DNA from 2 places in the Streptomyces sp. NPDC039430 genome. Region 1 is predicted to be linked to the other one. Evidence: riboswitches for the same ligand, from Rfam matches in the RefSeq annotation. Region 1 holds a riboswitch; the other holds the start of a gene.
The links. Region 1 has a riboswitch for glycine ahead of gcvT (glycine cleavage system aminomethyltransferase GcvT). Riboswitches for the same ligand answer to the same signal wherever they lie in the genome.
Positions count from the first base shown of each region.

Region 2: another riboswitch for glycine. It lies ahead of gcvP (aminomethyl-transferring glycine dehydrogenase); the one in region 1 lies ahead of gcvT (glycine cleavage system aminomethyltransferase GcvT).

Region 1 covers NZ_JBVKAK010000026.1:89,056-100,991, reverse strand. The annotation lists gene ACZ7LS_RS35690 (L-serine ammonia-lyase) at 757-2,139, opposite strand; gene glyA (serine hydroxymethyltransferase) at 2,297-3,565, opposite strand; gene gcvH (glycine cleavage system protein GcvH) at 3,582-3,959, opposite strand; gene gcvT (glycine cleavage system aminomethyltransferase GcvT) at 4,051-5,220, opposite strand; glycine riboswitch at 5,368-5,467, opposite strand; gene ACZ7LS_RS35670 (AAA family ATPase) at 5,639-6,436, shown strand; gene ACZ7LS_RS35665 (enhanced serine sensitivity protein SseB) at 6,643-7,377, shown strand; gene ACZ7LS_RS35660 (enhanced serine sensitivity protein SseB C-terminal domain-containing protein) at 7,732-8,517, shown strand; gene ACZ7LS_RS35655 (ABC transporter permease) at 9,015-10,016, shown strand; gene ACZ7LS_RS35650 (ABC transporter substrate-binding protein) at 10,111-11,886, shown strand.
Region 2 covers NZ_JBVKAK010000025.1:93,450-105,385, reverse strand. The annotation lists gene ACZ7LS_RS35290 (mannose-1-phosphate guanyltransferase) at 1-949, shown strand, start outside; gene ACZ7LS_RS35285 (DUF881 domain-containing protein) at 1,060-1,989, shown strand; gene ACZ7LS_RS35280 (small basic family protein) at 1,986-2,318, shown strand; gene ACZ7LS_RS35275 (DUF881 domain-containing protein) at 2,324-3,112, shown strand; gene ACZ7LS_RS35270 (FHA domain-containing protein) at 3,195-4,079, shown strand; gene ftsR (transcriptional regulator FtsR) at 4,096-4,833, shown strand; gene ACZ7LS_RS35260 (bifunctional nuclease family protein) at 4,887-5,360, shown strand; gene ACZ7LS_RS35255 (MerR family transcriptional regulator) at 5,540-6,109, shown strand; gene ACZ7LS_RS35250 (DNA polymerase IV) at 6,157-7,701, shown strand; gene ACZ7LS_RS35245 (PRC-barrel domain-containing protein) at 7,596-7,994, opposite strand; glycine riboswitch at 8,118-8,215, shown strand; gene gcvP (aminomethyl-transferring glycine dehydrogenase) at 8,393-11,278, shown strand; gene ACZ7LS_RS35235 (DUF5999 family protein) at 11,406-11,612, opposite strand; gene ACZ7LS_RS35230 (hypothetical protein) at 11,926-11,936, opposite strand, start outside.

The DNA.
Region 1 (11,936 bases):
CATCCCCCGACTGCTTTCGGCTGTCCTGAAACTCCAGGCGGCCACCGGTGGGCAAGTGCCGCATCAGGAGGCTACGACGACTGACTTCTTCCAGGCGAAGACCCGGAATGCCGGTGAGGTCGGCGGGCTTGTCCGATGCCGTGGTGAGTGTCGGCAGGAGGTAGCGCGCCACACGGGCAGCGCAGGAGAGACGCAGAACGAGCCGGTCCGGGCGTGGCAGCACGACGCTGTAGTACGACAAAAATTCCGGGAAGCTGTGCCCACCCATGCGGTCGAAAGGGTGCTCGCGATGGTACGGCCCAACCGGGTGCACCTGTTCTGATCAGCGGAAACGTCACTAGGCGGCACCACGCGACACCGGGCAACATGATCGCTCACGGTCTCGTAATGCGTAGGTCTCGGGGTTCGAATCCTGAGTGCGTTACCGGCGCAGGCAGACAGGTGGGGCGGAATGGTGAAGTTGAGGCCCCGCAGCACGCGGTGCTTGCAGTTGCCCGGTGCCTCGTCCTTGAGGGAACACTTCTCCTCGTGGGCGACGACTGGGATCCAGCCGTGGACGCGCGGGCCTTTGTACGTGTCAAGCCACCACCGGGATGTGGACCTCGTTGCCGAACTTGCCCGCGTGGGCTGAATCCCTGGGACATCTCAGGGACTTTCATGTCTGTCCCAGGGCGTTTTCAGGACTTTCCGCTGCGTAAGCAGGGAAGGCCCTGACAGCGCTGAAAGATACAAACGCGCTGGTCAGGGCCCATCCGCCTAGCACTCGATGATGTTCACCGCGAGCCCGCCCCGGGCGGTCTCCTTGTACTTGACGGACATGTCCGCGCCCGTCTCCTTCATGGTCTTGATGACCTTGTCCAGGGAGACCTTGTGGCTGCCGTCGCCGCGCAGTGCCATCTTCGCCGCCGTGACCGCCTTCACCGCCGCCATGCCGTTCCGTTCGATGCACGGGATCTGGACCAGGCCGCCGACCGGGTCGCAGGTCAGGCCGAGGTTGTGTTCCATGCCGATCTCGGCCGCGTTCTCGACCTGTTCCGTGCTGCCGCCCAGGACCTCCGCGAGGGCGCCCGCGGCCATGGAGCAGGCCGAGCCGACTTCGCCCTGGCAGCCGACCTCGGCGCCGGAGATGGAGGCGTTCTCCTTGAAGAGCATGCCGATGGCGCCCGCGGCGAGCAGGAAGCGGACGACGTTCTCGTCCTTCTCCTCCGCCGTGGCGCCGCCGGCCGCGAAGTTCATGTAGTAGTGCAGTACGGCCGGGATGATGCCCGCGGCGCCGTTGGTGGGGGCGGTGACGACGCGCCCGCCCGCCGCGTTCTCCTCGTTCACCGCCATCGCGTAGAGCGTGATCCACTCCATGGCGTGCGCCTGCGGATCGCCCTCGGCGCGGAGCTGGCGCGCCGAATGGGCGGCGCGGCGGCGGACCTTGAGGCCGCCGGGCAGGATGCCCTCGCGGGCCATCCCGCGTGAGACACACGCCTGCATGACCCGCCAGATCTCCAGCAGCCCGGTGCGGATCTCGTCCTCCGTGCGCCAGGCCTTCTCGTTCTCCAGCATCAGCGCGGAGATCGACAGACCGGTCTCGGCCGACAGCCGCAGCAGTTCGTCGCCGGTGCGGAAGGGGTACTTGAGCACGGTGTCGTCGAGCTTGATCCGGTCCTCGCCCACCGCGTCCTCGTCCACGACGAAGCCGCCGCCCACGGAGTAGTACGTCTTCTCCAGGAGTACGGCGCCGGCCGCGTCGTACGCGAAGACGGTCATGCCGTTGGCGTGGTACGGCAGGGTCTTGCGGCGGTGCAGGACCAGGTCCTCGCCGGCGTCGAAGGCGATCTCGTGCATGCCGAGCACATTGAGCCGGCCGCTGTCGCGGATACGTTCCGCCTGCTCGTCCGCGCTCTCCACGTCGACGGTGCGCGGCGAGTTGCCCTCCAGGCCGAGGAGCACGGCCTTGGGCGTGCCGTGGCCGTGGCCGGTCGCGCCGAGCGATCCGTACAGCTCCGCCCGGATCGAGACGGTGTGGGCGATCAGCCCCTCGTTCTTGAGCCGCCGCGCGAACATCCGCGCCGCGCGCATCGGGCCGACCGTATGGGAGCTGGACGGGCCGATTCCGATCGAGAACAGGTCGAAGACCGAGATGGCCACGGGTGACTCCTTGCTGGTTGGTAGACGCCGTTGTCTGCCGGGGTGGTGCGGAGATGACGGTGACACGCGGGGAAGTGGTGCGGGGGAACGTGGTGCGGGGCACCGCGCCGCACGGTCCAGTGTGCGCGGTGCCCCGTAACTCAGGCCGTACGGACGGCTACAGGCCCGGGTACAGCGGGTGCTTCTCGGCCAGCGCGGTGACCCGGCCCGCCAGCGCCTCGCGGTCGAAGGAGGGCTTCAGGGCCGCCGCGATGATCTCGGCGACCTCGGTGAAGTCCTCGGTGGTGAAGCCGCGGGTGGCCAGCGCGGGCGTGCCGATGCGCAGGCCCGAGGTGACCATCGGGGGGCGCGGGTCGTTCGGGACGGCGTTCCGGTTGACCGTGATGCCGATCTCGTGGAGCCGGTCCTCGGCCTGCTGGCCGTCCAGCTCCGAGTTCCGCAGATCGACGAGAACGAGGTGTACATCCGTGCCGCCGGAGAGTACGGAGACACCCGCCTCGGTGACGTCCGGCCGGCCCAGCCGCTCGGCGAGGATCCGGGCGCCGTCCAGGGTGCGCTGCTGGCGCTCCTTGAACTCGTCCGTGGCCGCCACCTTGAAGGAGACCGCCTTGCCCGCGATGACATGCTCCAGCGGGCCGCCCTGCTGGCCCGGGAAGACCGCGGAGTTGATCTTCTTCGCCAGTTCCTTGGTGGAGAGGATCACACCGCCGCGCGGACCGCCGAGGGTCTTGTGCGTGGTGGTCGTGACGACGTGCGCGTGCGGCACCGGGTTGGGGTGCAGGCCCGCGGCGACCAGTCCGGCGAAGTGCGCCATGTCGACCATCAGATACGCGCCGACCTCGTCCGCGATCCGGCGGAAGGCCGCGAAGTCCAGCTGGCGGGGGTACGCCGACCAGCCGGCCACGATCAGCTTCGGACGGGACTCCTTGGCCAGCCGCTCGACCTCGGCCATGTCGACCTGGCCGGTCTTGTCGTCGACGTGGTACGCGACGACGTTGTAGAGCTTGCCGGAGAAGTTGATCTTCATGCCGTGGGTCAGGTGCCCGCCGTGGGCGAGGTTCAGACCCATGATCGTGTCGCCGGGGGTGAGCAGCGCGAACATCGCCGCCGCGTTCGCCTGGGCGCCGGAGTGCGGCTGTACGTTCGCGTGTTCGGCGCCGAAGAGCGCCTTCACCCGGTCGATGGCGATCTGCTCGATCACATCGACGTGCTCACAGCCGCCGTAGTAGCGGCGGCCGGGGTAGCCCTCGGCGTACTTGTTGGTCAGTACGGAGCCCTGCGCCTCCATGACCGCGACCGGAGCGAAGTTCTCCGAGGCGATCATTTCGAGCGTGGACTGCTGACGGTGCAGCTCGGCGTCGACGGCGGCGGCGACGTCGGGGTCGAGCTCATGGAGCGAGGCGTTCAGAAGCGACTTCGAAGACATCACGGTCCCTGGGGTCTCAGTTGCCGGAAAACTGTGTGTACTCATCGGCGGTGAGCAGGTCATCGGGCTCCTGCGCGACACGTACCTTGAACAGCCAGCCGCCCTCGAACGGGGCGGAGTTCACCAGCGAGGGATCGTCCACGACGTCCTGGTTCGTCTCGGTGACCTCACCGGTCACCGGGGCGTACAGATCGCTGACCGACTTGGTGGACTCCAGCTCTCCGCAGGTCTCGCCCGCGGTCACCGTGTCACCGACCTCAGGAAGCTGGGCGAACACGACGTCGCCGAGGGCGTTCGCCGCGTACTCCGTGATACCGACCGTCGACACACCGTCCTCGGCGGCCGTCAGCCACTCGTGCTCCTTGCTGTAGCGCAGCTGCTGGGGGTTGCTCATGACCTGAATTCTCCTGTACGCGAGGGTGTGGTGCGGAACAGCTGTCTTACGGACCGAGACGGGCGCCCGGAGGGGCGTGCTGACGTCCGTATCACTTCTGGCGCTTGTAGAACGGCAGCGCCACGACCTCGTACGGCTCGTGGGAGCCGCGGATGTCGACCCCGACGCCCGCCGTGCCGGGCGCGGCGTGCGCCGCGTCGACGTACGCCATGGCGATCGGCCTGCCCAGGGTCGGGGAGGGGGCGCCCGAGGTGACCTCGCCCACGACAGCGCCCCCGGCGACCACCTGGTACCCGGCGCGCGGGACCCGGCGGCCCTCGGCGATCAGCCCGACGAGCTTGCGGGGCGGGGCGGACGCGGCGCGCTCGGCGGCGGCCCGGAGGGCCTCGCGGCCGACGAAGGCGCCGCCGTTCGAGGTCTTCTCGAACTTCACGACCCGGCCGAGGCCGGCGTCGAACGGGGTCAGGGCCGTGGACAGCTCGTTCCCGTACAGCGGCATACCGGCCTCCAGCCGGAGGGTGTCGCGGCAGGACAGCCCGCAGGGCACCAGCCCGACGCCCTCGCCGGCCTCGGTCAGCGCCTGCCACAGCCGCTCGGCGTACCGGGGCTCGACGAACAGCTCGAAACCGTCCTCGCCGGTGTAGCCCGTACGCGCGATCAGCGCGGGGACACCGGCGACGGTCCCCGGCAGGCCCGCGTAGTACTTGAGGCCGTCGAGATCGGCGTCCGTCAGCGACTTCAGGATGCCCGGGGACTCGGGGCCCTGGACCGCCAGCAGCGCGTACGCGTCACGGTCGTCGCGTACCGCCGCGTCGAACCCCTCGGCGCGGGCGGTCAGCTCGTCCAGCACGGTCTGGGCGTTGGAGGCGTTGGCGACGACCATGAAGGTGTCCTCGCCGAGGCGGTAGACGATCAGGTCGTCCAGGATCCCGCCGTCCTCCCGGCAGATCATGGTGTAGCGGGCGCGGCCCACGGCGACGGCGCCGATGTTGCCGACGAGCGCGTAGTCGAGGAGATCACCGGCCGCCGGTCCCGAGACGGTGATCTCACCCATGTGGGAGAGGTCGAAGAGCCCGGCGCGGGTGCGGACGGCGTGGTGCTCGTCGCGCTCGCTCGCGTACCGCAGCGGCATGTCCCAGCCCGCGAAGTCGGTCATGGTCGCGCCCAGCGCGCGGTGCGTGGCGTCGAGGGCGGTGAGACGCGGGGCGCCGGGGGCGGCGGTGCCGGGCGTGCTGGTGCTGCTCGGGGGGACATGGCTCATCGGTGTGACTCCCAGGGCATGACGGCGAGGACGATCCTCCCCATCTGTCATCGGAACCTGAGAGGTTCATCACGGCCACACGTGAGAGCGGACATGACTTGCACCTTGGGTGGAGCCGCAGAGCTGCGGCCCGCTTTTCAGATCTGCCTCATCCACGCGGTACGGGGCCTGAGAGATTCAAGGGAGGGACTTGCTCCTTCGGCGCCCGGCGCACACACGGTGACCGGGACTCTCCCGCGCGGATTCAAACGGCCGGTATGCAGTTGGCGGGCACATCATCGCACGCATCGCCGCCGAGCGGGGAGCCCGGTCCGCAACTCGCCCGGCCCCGGAAAAAGCTTGTGGCGCATTACCATTTCTTTACACTTCTTGGGCAAGGGTCATGGACCAGGTCGACTGAGCTGACAGGGGGACGGCGATGATGTCGCAGGGGTCCGGTACGTACACGACGACCGCGGGGGTTCCGACGCAGACGGCCGCCGCCGCACAGCCCGGCACACCCGCCCTGGACGCGCCTGCCCTGGACGCACCAGCCCTGGACGCTGCGGTCCTGGACGCTGCGGTCCTGGACGGCGCGGTCCTGGACGGCGCGGGGCGCGTGGCGCGGGTCGTCCGGGATCTGCGGGGGCGGGGGCCCGCCGCGGCGGGCGGCCGGGCGCGGGGCCGCGGCACGAAGAGCCTCGTCTTCGCCGAAGGGGATCTGGTGGTCGTCTCAGGACTGCCGGGCAGCGGCAAATCCACCCTGATCCGGCGGGCCGCCGAGGCCACCGGCATCGACTCCCAGGACACCAGGGACCGCTGGGCGCGCCGGCTGCCGGGCGCCCTGCCGTACGCCGTCTACCGCCCGCTCGTCCGGCTGGCGCACTACGCCGGGCTGCGGCGCGCGCTCGGCGCGGGCGGGAGCGTCGTCGTCCACGACTGCGGTACGCAGACATGGGTACGGAGCTGGCTGGCCCGTGAGGCCCGGCGGCGTGGCCGCCGGCTCCATCTCGTCCTGCTGGACGTCCCGCCCGAGGTGGCGCGCGAGGGCCAGCGGGAGCGCGGCCGGGGCGTGTCCGGCTACGCCTTCGCCCGGCACCGCCGGGCGGTCCGCCGTCTGCTCGCCGACGCCGAGACCGGCCGCCTGCCCCGGGGCTGCGCCTCGGCGGTCCTCCTGGACCGGGACGCGGCGGGGGCCCTGGAGCGGATCGCCTTCCCGGCCACCCGGGCGGACTGAGCAACGACGGGCCGACCAGCTGACCGCTGACCGCCGGCCGGTGGGGCCGCGACCGGTGCGCCGGGCCGTGGACCGGCCGGGCGCCGACCCATGGACCCGCCCGTGGGCCAACCGAGGGGCCGGGCGGAGCCGTTCGGTGGCGGCGCCGGGGTCCGGCCTCGGTTTAAGGTGCTGCCGCGGGGGCGAGGGTGGCGAAGGAGAGCACGGTGAACACAGCATGGCCGGGCAACGAGCTGGAAGAGGTGCTCGTGGCCTCGCTCGGTGCCGACGCGGCGGGCGGACGGCTGATAGAAGTCCTGGGACGCAGTGAGGTCTGGGTGCCGCTGCCCCAGGGGGGCGGTCCTGACAGCCCGAACCTCGATCTGCCGACGATGGAGATCGAGGGCCTCCCGTATGTGCCGGTGTTCAGCTCCGAGCAGCAGTTCCTCCAGTGCGTCGGCGCCCATATGGGCTTCGCCGTCGCCCCGGCCCGTGACTTCGCCCGGGGCCTGCCCCCGCAGCTCGGCATCGCGGTGAACCCGGGCGGCGTCGTCGGGATGCCGCTGCCGCCGCCGGCCGTCGCCGAGCTGTGCCGGGTGGGACGTACGCCGCTCGACGGCCCGGCGAGCGGGGGCCGGGTGCGGCTCTTCGAGCCGGACTGGCAGGAGGACCCGGTCGAGTTCCTCTCCGCCGCCGGAGCCGAGTTCGAGGCGTCCGGTGTGGTGCTCTCCGCCCGCCGCGCGCTCGCCAGCGTCGAGGGCGATCCCCCGGCGCTCTTCATCGGGGTCCAGCTCTCCTCCTGGGAGGCCGCGGACCGCAACGCCCCCATGGACGCGCTCGGCCGGGCGCTGGGGCGGGTGGCGGTGGGCTGGCCCGTGAACCTCATCCTGCTGGACGTGGCCCAGGACCCGGTCGGCGACTGGCTGCTGGAGAAGGTGCGGCCGTTCTACCAGCGCGGCTGACTCCCGTCCTTCGGCGTCGGCGACTCCTGTCCTTCGGCGTGGGCGACGCCTGTCCTTCTGCGCGGCCGACGCCTGTCCGCCGCATAGTCCGGGACGGAACGGGCAGTCGCGGGTACGAGTCCGCGACCCCGGGCAGGACAGGGAAAGAGACCGGGCACGCCCGCACCCTCACGGCGGGCGCGCCGGTCGTCAAGTCTGTGTCAGGAAGCCCCTCTAAGCTGGTTTGATGGCTGGACCGTCGCACCGTGTGCCCGGCGGGTCGCCCCTCCCGCGGCGGACCGCGGCGGGCGTGCGGGACCGCGCGGACTTCGGGGGGCTGGACGAGTGGTGGATCGAAGAGGGGCGGGACCCAGAGTGAGCGCGTCAGGCACCGCGGCGGCCGGGCAGGTCGAGCACATGCTGCGCCAGGTGACGCCAGGACGTTACGACGCGTACGAGGCGCTGCTCCAGGCGCTCGCCGACGACAGTGTCTGGATGCTGCTCTGGCACGGCCGCGCCGGAACGCCCGAGGCCCAGTACGGCAACATGGAGGTCGACGGCCTGGGGTACGCCCCGTGCGTCACCTCCGCCCAGGAACTGGCGGTCAGTGGCTGGAACCGCGCCCACGAAGTGGTCTCGGGACGCGATATCGCCCGTGCCCTCTACCCCGACCGCTGGGGGATCTGGCTCAATCCGCACGCCCCCGGCGGCGGTGTCGGCATCCCCTGGCTCGATCTGCGCCGGATCGCCACCGGTCTCGACCGGATGCCCGCGGGGCCGCTCCGGCTCTCCGAGCCCGCCATCGAACTCCCGCAGTTCTACGCCCAGCTCACCCAGAACGCGCACCGCACGCCCGCCGTGCGCTCCCTGCGCCGCGCCTGGGTGCAGCCGTCCCTCGGCGCCCCGTATCTGGCGGTCGGTCTCGACCTGTACGACACGAGCCCCGCGTCCGTCGACTCCGTACACACGATGATGCGGCAGTCGATCGCCGCGATCCCGGACGGACTGCCGGTCTCGACCGTCGCGATGTCCGACGAGTACGACCCGGTCACGATGTGGCTGCGCGCCAACACCAGGCCGTTCTACGACCGCGAGGCGCATGCCGCGCCCGCGCCGGCTTCGGGGTACGGCTACCCGCCGCCCGCCACCCGCGCGTACTGAACCACGCCGTACGGGGCTGTTCACCCTGTGGACAGCCCCGTACGCGTGTCCGGCGGACGCCGGACGCGGCCGGGGCGCGCATGCCTGAAGGACTGGACCAATGGGCGGCCGAAAATCCTTCCGAGCCCCCCGGACGCGCGTAGAACCGTCCATTACTGGGCAGTTCATCTGCGATGGGGGCTCTGCCGGAGAGATGTCGTATAGGGCTTCTCGGCCCACTCGTCCTTAATGGCAGTCGTCCGTACATGGCTACCCGCCGTCCGGATAACGGAACACCTCTAAGAGCATCACGGTTGAGCATCCATTCACCGGCAGGGCTGGCGGGTGATCACGCACGCGATGAAGACTCCCCGCATGCATGGCCTTTTCGGGCCTCTGTGCGAGTGGCCGGACGTGCGTGACGGAGTCACGACGTCGCTCGCGATGCTGATGGGAACAGGCCGCTACAGCGGCAAGTGGGGGCCGGTGACCGCCGGTTGAGAGGGGTTCTTGCCACGATGACGGCACCACTGCACGAGCCGACCACGGAAGCGGCCCCGAGCGCGACGGAAGAAGTCGCCGTCGCCCAAGGGGTGTCGGTCCAGGGTCGCTCCCTCGGTCGTATTGCCTGGGAGCGCCTGAAGCGGGACAAAATGGCGCTCGCCGGCGGCTCCGTCGTGCTCGTGCTGATCGTGATCGCGCTTCTGGCGCCACTGATCACGAGCCTGTCCGGGCAGTCTCCCGACGAGTACCACGAGGATCTGATCGACCCGCTCTTCTCGACGCCCATCGGTTCCTGGGGCGGTATCAGTTCGGAACACTGGTTCGGAGTCGAGCCGGTCAGTGGCCGCGACATCTTCGCCCGGATCGTCTACGGCGCGCAGGTCTCCCTGCTCGTCGGCTTCCTGTCCGCCGTGGTCGCGGTCGTCTTCGGCACCGTCCTGGGCGTGATCGCGGGCTACTTCGGCGGCTGGCTGGACGCGCTCATCAGCCGCGTGATGGACATGCTGCTGTCCTTCCCGCAGCTGCTCTTCATCATCGCGCTGGTCTCCGTCATGCCGAACGACATGCTCGGTCTGTCCGGAAGCGGTGTCCGCCTGCTGGTGATGATCCTGGTGATCGGCTTCTTCGGCTGGCCGTACGTCGGCCGGGTCGTCCGCGGCCAGACTCTCTCGCTGCGTGAGCGTGAGTATGTGGAGGCGGCCAGGAGCCTGGGGGCCGGGCAGGTGTACATCCTGTTCAAGGAGCTGCTGCCCAACATCATCGCCCCGATCATCGTGTACTCGACGATGATGATCCCCACCAACATCCTGACCGAGGCGGCCCTCAGCTTCCTGGGTGTCGGCGTCAAGCCGCCCACCGCCTCGTGGGGCCAGATGCTCTCCTCCGCGGTGAGTTACTACGACTCGGATCCGATGTACATGCTGATCCCGGGTCTGGCCATCTTCATCACTGTGCTCTCCTTCAACCTCTTCGGCGACGGCGTACGTGATGCGCTCGACCCGAAGGGCTCGCGCTGATTTGCGTCCCAGCTGGTTCGCGTTGCAGCTGATTCGCGTTACATCGGGGCCCGCGTTTCCACGGGCCGCTACTCACACCGGAGGATCCGAGATCGTGACTACCAATCGCACCACTGGGCGGCGTAAGCAGGCCCTGGCCGCTGCTGCCGTGGTCGCGGCGTTGCTGACCACAGCGGCGTGTGGCGGCGGCGGTGGAAGCAAGGACGACAAGAGTGGTGCCCCCGGCTTCGACGCGGGCAACAACAAGGTCGCCAACGCCTCCACGAAGAAGGGCGGCACGCTCAAGTTCGCGGGCGCCCAGGACGCCGACTCGTGGGACACCACCCGTGGCTACTACGGCTTCGCGTGGAACTTCATGCGCTACTACAGCCGTCAGCTGGTCACCAGCAAGACGGAGCCGGGCAAGACCGGTTCGGAGCTCACCCCGGACCTCGCCACCGAGCGCGCGAAGGTCTCGGACGACGGCAAGACCTACACGTTCACCCTGCGTGACGGGGTCACCTGGGAGGATGGCAAGCCCATCACCTCCGAGGACGTCAAGTACGGCATCGAACGCCAGTGGGCGCAGGACGTGCTCTCCGGCGGTCCGGTCTACCTGAAGGACATCCTCGATCCGGAGAGCAAGTACAAGGGCCCCTACAAGGACACCTCCAAGGAGGGTCTGAAGGCCATCGAGACGCCGGACGCGAAGACCATCGTCTTCAAGCTGCCGACCCCGAACAGTGACTTCGAGGAGATCCTCGCGCTCACGTCGTCCTCGCCGGTGCGCAAGGACAAGGACACCAAGTCCAAGTACGGTCTGCACCCGTTCTCCTCCGGCCCGTACAAGTTCCAGTCGTACTCGCCGAACAAGTCCCTGGTGCTCGTCCGCAACGAGAACTGGAAGCAGTCCTCGGACCCGGTCCGCAAGGCGCTCCCGGACAAGATCACCCTGAACCTGTTCAGCAACGCCGACGACATGGACAACCGTCTGATCGCCGGCGACTACGACCTGGACATCAACCAGACCGGTCTCTCCCCGCAGGGTCGCAACAAGGCCCTCAAGGAGAACAAGGAGAATCTGGACAACCCGGTCTCCGGCTACATCCGTTACGCGGTCTTCCCGCAGAACGTGAAGCCGTTCGACAACATCGACTGCCGCAAGGCCGTCATCTACGGCGCCGACCACAAGTCCCTGCAGACCGCGCGCGGTGGCCCGCTCGCGGGCGGTGACATCGGCACCAACATGCTGCCGCCGTCGGTCCCGGGCTCCGAGGGCCAGAAGTACGACCCGTACGGCACGGCGAAGAACGGCGGCGCGCCGGACCTCGTCAAGGCCAAGGAAGCGCTCAAGGCCTGCGGCAAGCCGGACGGATTCAAGACCACCATCGCGGTCCGTAACAACAAGCCGGTCGAGGTGGCCACCGCGCAGTCGCTCCAGGCGTCGCTGAAGAAGATCAACATCGACGTCGAGATCGACCAGTTCGACGGCTCGCAGACCGGCGGCATCATCGGTAACCCGAAGGTCGTCCAGCAGAAGAACTACGGCATCATCATCATGGGCTGGGGCCCCGACTTCCCGTCGGTCCAGGGCTACGGTCTGCCGCTGTGGGGCAGCAAGTACATCCTTGAGAGCGGAAACAACAACTTCGCGATGATCAAGGACAAGGCGATCGACGCCAACTTCGCCAAGTTCGTCACCGAACTGGACCCCGCGAAGAAGGAGCAGCTCGCCACCGCGATCAACCACCAGGTGATGGAGGGCGCTTACTACCTGCCCTTCGTCTTCGAGAAGTTCATCAACTGGCGCTCCAGCCGGCTGACGAACGTCTACACCACGGACGCGTACAGCGGTCAGTACGACTTCACCAGCCTCGGCGTCGTGAAGTAACACCACCCGGCACACCCGCCGTACGGCACGAAAGGCAGGTGAAGGCCGGC
Region 2 (11,936 bases), on a different contig from region 1:
CCCCGGGGAGATCGGAGACCTGCACTTCCCGGCCAGCGTCTTCGACTCGTACACCGGCTCGCTGCTGCGCAATGTCGATACGACCGGGATCGCGGAGGCCGGACTCAAGGTCGTGGTCGACGCGTCCAACGGCAGCGCCGGACTCGTGCTGCCCAGCCTCCTGGGCCGGCTCGGCGTCGACGCGCTGACCATCAACCCCGGTCTCGACGAGTCCCGGCCGACGGAGACGGCCGAGTCGCGCCGTTCGGGCCTCGTCAGGCTCGGTGAGATCGTCGCCTCGGCGCGGGCCGCGTTCGGGGTGCGGTTCGACCCCGTCGGTGAGCGGCTGTCGCTGGTCGACGAGCGGGGCAGGATCATCGAGGACGACCGCGCCCTGCTGGTGCTGCTCGATCTCGTCGCGGCCGAGCGCCGCAGCGGCCGGGTGGCGCTGCCCGTGACCACCACGAGGATCGCCGAGCAGGTCGCCGCGTACCACGGCACGCAGGTGGAGTGGACGACCACGTCGCCGGACGATCTGACCCGGGTGGGCCGTGAGGAGACCACGATCTTCGGCGGTGACGGGCGCGGAGCCTTCATCGTGCCGGAGTTCAGCAGTGTCCTGGACGGTACGGCCGCCTTCGTGCGGCTGATCGGTCTGGTGGCCCGTACGCAGCTCACGCTGAGCCAGATCGACGCCCGCATCCCGCGCGCCCATGTGCTGCGCCGGGATCTGGCGACGCCCTGGGCCGTCAAGGGGCTGGTCATGCGCAGCGTCGTCGAGGCGGCCGGGGACCGGCAGGTGGACACGACGGACGGGGTGCGTGTGGTGGAGGCCGACGGCCGCTGGGTGATGGTGCTGCCCGACCCGGCCGAGGCCGTCACTCATCTGTGGGCGGAAGGCCCCGACGACGCGTCGGCGCAGGCGCTGCTCGACGAGTGGTCGTCGGTCGTGGACAGCGCAGGTCACTGAGGCCCTTCGCGGGTGTGACACCGGTGTGCCGTACGGCGTGATCGACCGCCGTACGGCGCGCCGGTGGGGCCATTCGGCGGTAGCGGCCCCGACGTGCGACGATGTGCGTCATGTCGCAGCAGCCCCCCATTCGGAGCACCGGCTCTCCGCCACCGCGCCCCGACGCGTCGATGTCGCTGCTGAACAATGTGATGGACCACAGCCTCGACGAGGGCTACGCGGAGGCGGCGGCCCGCAGGGACGCGGAAGAAGGCGGTCTGCCGCGCACGCTCAAAGCGAAGCTCGGCCTCGCCGCGGGGCTGGTGCTGGCCGCTTTCGTGGTCACCGTCGGCGCGGCCCAGGCGCGGATCTCGGCGCCCGTGGTGGCCAAGGAGCGCGAGGAACTCATCAGCCGGATCGACGCGGAGACCGCCACGGCGGACACGCTGGAGAGCACGGTCGAGAAGCTGCGCGCCGAGGTGGGTGAGCGCCAGCGCGCGGCCCTGCGGGCTCACGGCGGCGACCAGGGCGAACTGGTCGCTCTGCTCGCGGGTGCGACGCCGGTGCACGGTCCTGGCGTGCAGCTCGTGGTGGATGACGCCAAGGACGCCGAGTCCGGTGGTGACGGGCCGCGGGAGAGCAGCGGCTTCTCCGATACGGGCCGGGTGCGCGACCGCGACATGCAGCGCGTCGTCAACGGGCTGTGGGAGTCGGGCGCGGAAGCGATCGCGATCAACGGGCAGCGGCTGACCTCGCTGTCCGCGATCCGGGCCGCGGGCGACGCCATACTGGTCGACAACAGGCCGCTGGTGCCGCCGTACACGGTGCTCGCGGTGGGGGACGGGAAGAAGCTGAGCACCGCGTTCCAGGACAGCGCAGACGGCCAGTATCTGCACGCGCTCCAGGAGAACTTCGGTATTCGCACCAGCATTTCGGATCAGGAAGAGGTGCGTCTGCCTGCCGCGCCGAGCCTGATCGTACGTACAGCAGAGCCGAAGGCCGCCGACGCCGGGAAGGGCAACGGACAGGGCGCGGCCAACACCGGGAAGGGCACATCGTGATCGCCGTACTGGGCCTCGTCGTGGGAGTCGTGGTCGGATTGTTGGTCCGGCCCGAGGTGCCGGCGGTGGTCGAGCCCTATCTGCCGATCGCCGTCGTCGCCGCGCTCGACGCGGTCTTCGGGGGACTGCGCGCCATGCTCGACGGAATCTTCGTCGACAAGGTCTTCGTCGTCTCGTTCCTGTCGAATGTGGTCGTGGCCGCGCTGATCGTGTTCCTGGGTGACAAGCTGGGCGTGGGTGCCCAGTTGTCCACCGGCGTGGTGGTCGTGTTCGGTATCCGTATCTTCTCCAACGCTGCCGCGATCCGCCGGCACGTGTTCCGGGCGTGAGGCCGATGAACGGCGGAGAGAACCCCGGGAACGGGAACGGTACGGGCGGCGCGTCGGAGCCGGAGCGCCAACAGCTCACCGGACGTCAGCGGTTGGCCGCGGGGCTGTGGCCGCCGAGGGTCACCCGGGCCCAGCTGATCGTCGCCGTCCTGCTGTTCGTGCTCGGACTCGGGCTCGCCATCCAGGTCACGTCGAACAACGACGACAGCGCGCTGCGGGGCGCCCGCCAGGAGGACCTGGTGCGCATCCTCGACGAACTCGACAACCGCACGCAGCGCCTTGAGGACGAGAAGCAGCGTCTCGACGCCCAGCGCACCGAGTTGGAGACCAGCTCGGACCAGGCGGAGGAGGCGCGCAAGCAGACGCGGGAGAAGGAGCAGCAGCTGGGCATCCTGGCCGGCACGGTCGCGGCGCAGGGGCCCGGGATCACGCTGACCATCGACGATCCCAGCGGTACGGTCGAGCCGGACATGCTGCTCGACGCGATCCAGGAGCTGCGGGCGGCGGGCGCCGAGGCCATTCAGGTCAATGACGTGCGGGTGGTCGCCGATACATACTTCTCGGGTACGGGGGGTGACGTCCAGGTGGACGGCAACCGAGTCGCCGCCCCGTACGTCTTCAAGGTCATCGGTAAGCCACAGGATCTGGAGCCCGCCCTCAACATTCCGGGCGGAGTGGTCCAGACGCTGGAGAAGGAGCAGGCCACGGCCACGGTGACGCGTGCTGAGAAGATCATCGTGGACGCCTTGCGACCAGCGAAGCGTCCTGACTACGCTCGGTCGTCGTCGCAGTGAGGCGGGGGCGCATGGCAGCCGTCGTACGCGGGCATGAGGTTGCGGGGGGTCGGCGCACGATCAGCGTGGTGCGTGGTGGAAACTGTCCGGTGGATACGGACGTTGTCAAGATGTCCGGGTCGGCAGGTGTGTTCATTCAGGGTTCGTCCTGCCCCACGGGCGGGTCTGTTTCGGTCAAGGGGAATCGCCCGTGAAGTTGTTTGCGAAGTTGTTCGGCAAGAGCGCACGCGAGGAGAGCGGCTCCGCCCGCCATCGCGCATCGCGCCGTGGCCAGAGCGAGGAGCCGGGCGGCGAGCGTCCGCTCTTCCGCGACCAGGTGGGTGGCGAGGCGCCCGGCGCGTCGTCTGTTGACCCTGCTGGTCCCGGCCGCATAGGTTTCGAGGACTCATCTGTTCCCGGGGGGCAGTCGCGGCAGGAGGATCCCTCTATGTCGGCCTTGCCTGTATGTACGAGGTGCGGACACCGGAACGCCGAAGCCAGTCGGTTCTGCTCCAACTGCGGCGCGCCGCTGCGGGGCGGAGCGCCCGCGGAGCGCGCTTCCGAGACCACCTCGACGATCTCCATCTCGGGTCTTGAGGCGTATGACTCCGAGGTGACCGGCCAGACGTCGCTTCCCTCGCTCACGCCGGAGGCGCAGGCGGCGGTCGACGCGCTGCCGTCGGGGTCGGCGCTCCTGGTGGTGCGCCGCGGTCCGAATTCGGGCAGCCGCTTCCTGCTGGACGGCGAGCTGACCACGGCCGGCCGTCATCCGGAGAGCGACATCTTCCTGGACGATGTGACCGTGTCGCGGCGCCATGTGGAGTTCCGCAGGGGTGCCGACGGCCGCTTCACCGTCTCGGACGTGGGCAGTCTGAACGGTACGTACGTCAATCGTGAGCGGATCGATTCGGTCCTGCTGGCGAACGGCGACGAGGTCCAGATCGGTAAGTACCGGCTGGTCTTCTACGCGAGCCAGCGGGGCGTGTGACCCTCAGGGAAGGTCCATGCTGCGCACACCGAAGGGCGGTACCGGATCCGGTACCGCCCCCACGGGCGGGCCGCTGCTGAGTATCGGCGCGGTGCTCGCCCGGCTGCGGGTCGAGTTTCCCGGCATCTCCATCTCCAAGATCCGGTTCCTGGAGGCGGAGGGCCTGGTCGAGCCGGACAGGACCCCCTCCGGTTACCGGAAGTTCAGTGACGGGGATGTCGAGCGGCTGGCCCGGGTGCTGCGGATGCAGCGGGACCACTATCTGCCCCTGAAGGTCATCAGGGAGCAGCTGGACGCCCCGGGGCGCGGTGAGCATGTCCAGCTGCCGAGCCCGCAGCGGGGGCCGCTGAGCGCCGTCCCGGACGCGGAGCCTGGAGTTCCGACCGCCGCGCGGATCGGCCGTGACGAGCTGCTGGCCGCCGCCGGGGTCGGCGAGAGTCTGCTCGACGAGTGGGAATCGTACGGCCTCATCACGCCGTTGCCGGACGGCGGCTACGACGCCGGGGCCGTCACCGTGGCCCGGCTCGTCTCGGATCTCGGACGATTCGGTCTGGAGCCTCGGCATCTGCGGGTCATGAAGGCGGCCGCGGAACGGGAGGCCGGGCTGGTCGAACAGGTCGTGTCGCCGCTGCGCCGGCACCGTAACCCGCAGACCAGGGCCCATGCCGAGGCGACCACCAAGGAGCTGGCCGCGCTCTCCACACGGCTGCACGCGGCTCTGGTCCGGACCGCTCTCGGGGTCCTGCCGGACTGATCATGGGGGAGTCCGACTACCCAAACCTGCCGGGCACGTCCTAGGGTTGCTGTGTGAACGAGCTCGACGTTGTGGGTGTCCGGGTGGAAATGCCCTCCAACCAACCGATCGTGCTCCTGCGTGAAGTGGGAGGCGACCGGTACCTCCCCATTTGGATCGGACCGGGGGAGGCGACCGCCATTGCCTTCGCCCAGCAGGGCATGGCCCCGGCCCGGCCGCTGACCCATGATCTCTTCAAGGACGTGCTGGAAGCGGTGGGCCAGGAGCTCACCGAGGTCCGGATCACGGACCTCCGTGAAGGGGTCTTCTATGCGGAGCTGGTCTTCGCGAGCGGGGTCGAGGTGAGCGCCAGGCCGTCCGATGCCATAGCGCTCGCGCTGCGCACGGGCACGCCGATCTACGGCAGTGACGGGGTTCTGGACGATGCCGGCATCGCCATCCCGGACGAGCAGGAGGACGAGGTGGAGAAGTTCCGCGAGTTCCTCGATCAGATCTCTCCGGAGGACTTCGGGACCAACAGCCAGTGAGCGGCCGGTGAGCGCTGCGCCGGGCTCTGTCAGCGCATTCGGTCAGCCTTTCCCCGAAAAGGGGCACGGGAAACCACACTCAGGGTGATTATCACTCGGCGTGGCGAGTGTGGCGATCGTTGACGCACCCCGGGTGACTGCCTACCTTCGACAGGGCAGGTCAAGGACGGAGGGTCGGCGTGAGAAGCAGCGGCGACAGTACGGCGGCGGGCGGTCCGTATCCGCTTCACGGCAGTACCCCCGACCCCGGTGCGGAGACGGTCGGATACCGGGGTCCGACCGCGTGCGCGGCGGCGGGGATCACGTACCGCCAGTTGGACTACTGGGCACGCACGGGACTCGTCGAGCCGAGTGTCCGCCCCGCGTACGGGTCGGGCACGCAGCGGCTCTACAGCTTCCGGGATGTGGTCGTCCTCAAGATCGTGAAGCGGTTCCTGGACACCGGGGTCGCTCTGCAGAACATCAGGGCGGCGGTCCAGCATCTGCGGGCGGGCGGCTTCCAGGACCTGGACCGCGTGACGCTCATGAGTGACGGCGCGACCGTCTACGAGTGCTCCTCGCCCGACGAGGTGGTGAGCCTGCTCCAGGGGGGCCAGGGGGTCTTCGGGATCGCGGTCGGTGTGGTGTGGCGGGATGTCGAGGCCGCGCTGTCCCAGCTCCACGGGGAGCGGATCGACACCGGCGAGACACTGATCGGCAACAACCCCGCCGATGAACTGGCCAGACGGCGGCGGGACCGGGCTGTCTGACCCGCGTCCCCCGCCGATTGTCAGTGGTGTGAGGGAACATCGGTGATGTGAGATCCGCGCCGACGATCCTGCATCTGGACATGGATGCCTTCTTCGCCGCCGCCGAGCAGGCGGCGAAGCCGAGCCTGCGCGGAAAGCCGGTGGTGGTCGGCGGTCTGGGGCCGCGTGGGGTGGTCTCCACGGCCTCGTACGAGGCGCGGCGCTTCGGGGTGCACTCGGCGATGCCGATGGCCCAGGCGAGGCGCCTGGCGCCGAACGCCGCCTATCTCGTGCCGCGCTTCGCGCTCTACCGCGCGGTCAGCGAGCAGGTGATGGAGCTGCTGGGGAGGCTTTCGCCGCTGGTGGAGCCGCTGAGCCTGGACGAGGCGTTCGTGGACCTGGAGGCGGGCGGCTCGGCCGATGACACCGCCTCGGCGCTGGCGGCGGGTGAGCGGCTGCGCAGGGACATCAGGGCGGTGACGGGGCTCAGCGGTTCGGTGGGGCTCGCGGGCTCCAAGATGCTGGCGAAGATCGGCTCCGAGCAGGCCAAGCCGGACGGCCTCGTGCTCATAGAGCCCGGTACGGAGCGCGCGCTGCTGGGACCCATGCCGGTGCGCACGCTGCCCGGGGTCGGGCCCGCGACCGCGGACCATCTGCGCCGGGCGGGCATGACCACGGTCGCCGAGCTGGCCGAGGCGGGTGAGGACGAGCTCGTACGGCTGCTGGGGAAGGCGCACGGCGCCTCGCTGTACCGGATGGCGCTGGGGCGTGACGACCGGGCCGTGGTGTCCGAGCGCGATGCCAAGTCCGTGTCGGTCGAGGACACCTTCGATGTCGATCTGCACGACCGGGTCCGGGTGCGTACGGAGGTGGACCGGCTCGCGGACCGGTGCGTCGAGCGGCTGCGGGCGGCCGGGCGTTCGGGCCGTACCGTCGTCCTCAAGGTGCGGCGGTACGACTTCTCGACCCTGACCCGCTCGGAGACCCTGCGCGGGCCCACGGACGACCCTGGGGTGGTGCGGGAGGCCGCGGGGCGGTTGCTGGAGTCGGTGGACACCACGGGCGGGGTACGGCTGCTCGGGGTGGGGGTGACGGGGCTCGCGGACTTCACGCAGGAGGACCTCTTCGCCCAGGCGGCGGCCGAGGAGTCCGCCGCCGCCCCGCACGCGCCGGCGGCCGAGCGGGAGCGCGAGCCGGTGGGTGCGGGCGCGGCGGGGACCGCGGGCGCGGGAGGGGCGGCCGGTGACGGGACGGCGGTGCCCGGAGCGGGCGGGAGCGGCGGGCCTGTGGAGGTACCGGACGTGCCCGCCGAGCGGCGTTTCCCGGCGGGACACGACGTGCGCCATCGGGAGTTCGGCGCGGGGTGGGTGCAGGGCAGCGGGCTGCGGAGGGTCACCGTACGGTTCGAGGAGCCGGGGTCCGCGCCGGGACGGGTACGGACCTTCTGGGCCGACGACCCCGATCTGGAGCTGTCCGAGCCGCTGCCCCTGGTGCCGGCGGTGGCGGGTCAGTCGTCCTGGCCGGCCAGCCGTCCGAAGTCGCGCTCGGAGTCACGGTCGGACAGGGACGCGGGCCGTTCGGGTGACTCGGGGTCCGGAAGGGCCAGACCGTAGTGGTGGTAGAGCTGGAGTTCCTGGTCGGGGGAGAGATGCCGGCCGACACCGAAATCGGGGGCGTCCCGGATCAGCGCCCGCTCGAACGGGATCCGCAGGCCGTCCTGGGACAGGGTGCTGGGGGCGAGGGGGACGAAGGCGTCGCGACTGAAGAGTCCCGTACGGACGGCGGCCCACTCCGGGATTCCGGTGGCGTCGTCGAGATAGACCTCGTCCACAGTCCCGAGCTTATGGCCGTTGCGGTCGAACGCCTTGCGGCCTATCAGACTGCGCGGATCAATGTCGGTCTCCACGGTCCCTCCAACTGGTCGCAACTGCTCGCAACTGCTTGTGAATACTACAAAAGTGCAGAACTCGGACGTCGGCCACTCGAAAGTTGTGCCGAAGGCCGCGCTGGTAGGCTGGCAAGCGGCTGCTGACCCCGTGCGGGAGAGTCCTCCGGAGAGAAGGCCGGAGGCGCCGAAGGAGCAAATCCTCCCCGGAATCTCTCAGGCCCCCGTACCGCACGGACGAGGTCACTCTGGAAAGCAGGGCGGACGTCGGACGGCATCCGCTCTCACCGACGGTGAAAGCCGGGCTGCCTCCGGGCGGGCCGGTGAAGCTCTCAGGTCGAGATGACAGAGGGGGAGGCCGTTCGGGCACCCGTGTCTCGGTGCCCTTCACAGGTCGCGTCGACCAGGAGGCCTCCGCAATGACCGTCAACCGCATTCCGCTCTCCCAGCTGGAGCGAGGCACCCCCTTCGAGCAGCGCCACATCGGGCCCGACGCACCGGCGCAGGCGAAGATGCTGGCGCAGGTCGGCTACGGCTCGCTCGACGAGCTGACCGCCGCCGCGGTGCCGGACGTCATCAAGAGCACGGAGGCGCTGCGGCTTCCGGGAGCGCGGACCGAGGCCGAGGTACTGGCCGAGCTGCGCTCCCTCGCGGACCGTAATCAGGTGCTCGCGCCGATGATCGGGCTCGGCTACTACGGCACGTACACGCCGTCGGTGATCCTGCGCAACGTCATGGAGAACCCGGCCTGGTACACCGCGTACACGCCGTACCAGCCGGAGATCTCCCAGGGCCGGCTCGAAGCGCTGCTCAACTTCCAGACCGTCGTGGCCGAGCTGACGGGGCTGCCGACCTCGGGCGCCTCCCTGCTGGACGAGGGCACCGCGGCGGCGGAGGCCATGGCGCTCGCCCGCCGGGTCGGCAAGGTCAAGGGCGGTGTCTTCCTGGTGGACGCCGACGCCCTGCCGCAGACCATCGCCGTGATCGAGACCCGCGCCGAGCCGACCGGTGTCGAGGTCGTCGTCGCGGACCTGAGCGAGGGCATTCCGGCCGAGGTGGCCGAGCGCGGGGTCTTCGGCGTGCTGCTCCAGTACCCGGGCGCCTCGGGGGCCGTACGGGACATCAGGCCCGTGGTCGAGCGGGCGCACGGCCTCGGCGCGATCGTCACCGTCGCCGCCGATCTGCTCGCGCTGACGCTCCTCACCTCACCGGGTGAGCTGGGCGCCGACATCGCGGTCGGCACCACCCAGCGCTTCGGGGTCCCGATGGGCTTCGGCGGACCGCACGCCGGATTCATGGCCGTACGCGAGAAGTTCGCGCGCAGCCTGCCGGGCCGGCTCGTCGGGGTTTCCGTGGACGCCGACGGCAACAAGGCGTACCGGCTGGCGCTCCAGACCCGCGAGCAGCACATCCGCCGCGAGAAGGCCACCAGCAACATCTGCACCGCGCAGGTGCTGCTCGCCGTCATGGCCGGGATGTACGCGGTGTACCACGGTCCCGAGGGGCTGCGGTCCATCGCGCGCCGCACCCACCGCTACGCCACGCTGCTCGCCGAGGGGCTGCGCGCCGGCGGCGTCGAGGTCGTGCACGGCGCGTACTTCGACACGCTGACCGTCCGCGTCCCGGGCCGCGCCGACGAGGTGGTCGCCGCCGCCCGTGAGGGCGGGGTCAACCTCCACCTGGCCGACGCCGACCATGTCTCCATCGCCTGCGACGAGACCACCGGCCGTACGCAACTGGCCGCCGTATGGACCGCCTTCGGCGTGACCGGGGACATCGAGGCGCTGGACGAGGCCACCGGGGAGGCGCTGCCCGGCGCGCTGCTGCGGACCGACGACTATCTGACGCACCCCGTCTTCCACCAGTACCGCTCCGAGACCGCGATGCTGCGCTATCTGCGCCGGCTCGCGGACCGCGACTACGCGCTGGACCGCGGCATGATCCCGCTCGGCTCCTGCACGATGAAGCTGAACGCGACGACCGAGATGGAGCCGGTCACCTGGCCCGAGTTCGGTGCGCTGCACCCCTTCGCGCCGGCCGACCAGGCGCAGGGGTATCTGACGCTGATCAGGGAACTGGAGGAGCGGCTCGCCGAGGTCACCGGCTACGACGCGGTCTCCCTCCAGCCCAACGCCGGTTCGCAGGGCGAGCTGGCGGGTCTGCTGGCGGTACGGGCGTACCACCGGGCCAACGGTGACACGGGACGCACCGTCTGTCTCATCCCGTCCTCCGCGCACGGCACGAACGCGGCGAGCGCGGTGATGGCCGGCATGAAGGTCGTCGTCGTCAAGACCCGTGAGGACGGCGATGTCGACGTCGAGGACCTGCACGCCAAGATCGCCAAGCACGGCGCCGAGTTGGCCGTCCTGATGGTCACCTACCCGTCCACGCACGGGGTGTTCGAGGAGCACATCGGTGACATCTGCGCGGCCGTGCACGACGCGGGCGGCCAGGTGTACGTCGACGGCGCGAACCTCAACGCGCTGGTGGGGCTGGCGAAGCCGGGCCGGTTCGGTTCCGACGTGTCGCATCTGAATCTGCACAAGACGTTCTGCATCCCGCACGGCGGCGGCGGTCCCGGCGTCGGCCCGGTCGGGGTACGGGCCCACCTCGCCCCGTATCTGCCCAACCACCCGCTCCAGCCTGCGGCCGGGCCCGGGACGGGCGTCGGACCGATCTCGGCGGCTCCGTGGGGCTCGGCCGGCATTCTGCCGATCTCCTGGGCCTATGTGCGGCTGATGGGTGGCGAGGGCCTCAAGCGCGCGACGCAGGTGGCCGTGCTCGCCGCCAACTACATCGCCAAGCGCCTGGAGCCGCACTATCCGGTGCTCTACACCGGTCCGAACGGCCTGGTGGCCCACGAGTGCATCGTGGATCTGCGGCCGCTCTCCAAGGCCACCGGCGTCAGCGTCGACGACATCGCGAAGAGGCTGATCGACTACGGCTTCCACGCGCCGACCATGTCGTTCCCGGTGGCGGGGACTCTGATGATCGAGCCCACCGAGAGCGAGGACCTGACCGAGATCGACCGCTTCTGCGAGGCGATGATCGCGATTCGCGCGGAGATCGAGAAGGTCGCGTCGGGTGAGTGGTCCGCGGACGACAACCCGCTGTGCAACGCCCCGCACACGGCCGCCGCGTTGGGCGGTGCGTGGGAGCACGCGTACAGCCGCGACGAGGCGGTCTTCCCCGCCGGGGTCTCGGCGGCGGACAAGTACTGGCCGCCGGTGCGCCGTATCGACGGCGCCTTCGGCGACCGCAATCTGGTCTGCTCCTGCCCGCCGTTGGACGCGTACGACAACTGACGGCCGGGCCCTGCCGGGCACGGAGGGGTCGGCTCGCGGGGCCGGATATGCGTCGGGGCCGGTGCGGAGGAAAGTCTCCGGGCCGGCCCCAGTCATTCCGGCGGCGTTCGGACGCCACCGGGCGGCATCAGGCCGCCGTCACCACCTGTTCGGTCCGCAGCGGCCGGTGCGGGGCGATGATCTTCCCGTCGGGCAGCAGCTCGCCGGTGTCCTCGAAGACCAGAACGCCATTGCACAGCAGACTCCAGCCCTGCTCGGGGTGGTGAGCCATCAGTCGGGCGGCGTCGCGGTCGGCGGAGTCGGCTGTGGGACAGGGTGGTTGGTGCTGGCACATGGGCGAGTTCTTTCGCTGTGTCGTAGTGAGTGTCCTGCGGCTGGATGTGGTCAAGGCCGCCCCCCGTGTTCGTCTGGTCCAGTCCTAGTGTTGCCCTACGGACGGCAATCCGCAGGGATTTCGCGACAGCGCTTCCTTCTGCTCAAGGACGTGTCACCCAGCCGGACGGTTCAGTTCAACTTGACCGTCTTTTCGGGTGGTTCGGGGTGGCCGGACCGGGCTAGCCCGGATGGGCAGAAAGGTACCCCGCGACCATAGCGGCCGCGGGGTACGGGAGAGTGCGCGACGCGGGCGCGCTGCCCGCGCTCCGGCTTCAGGCCGGCG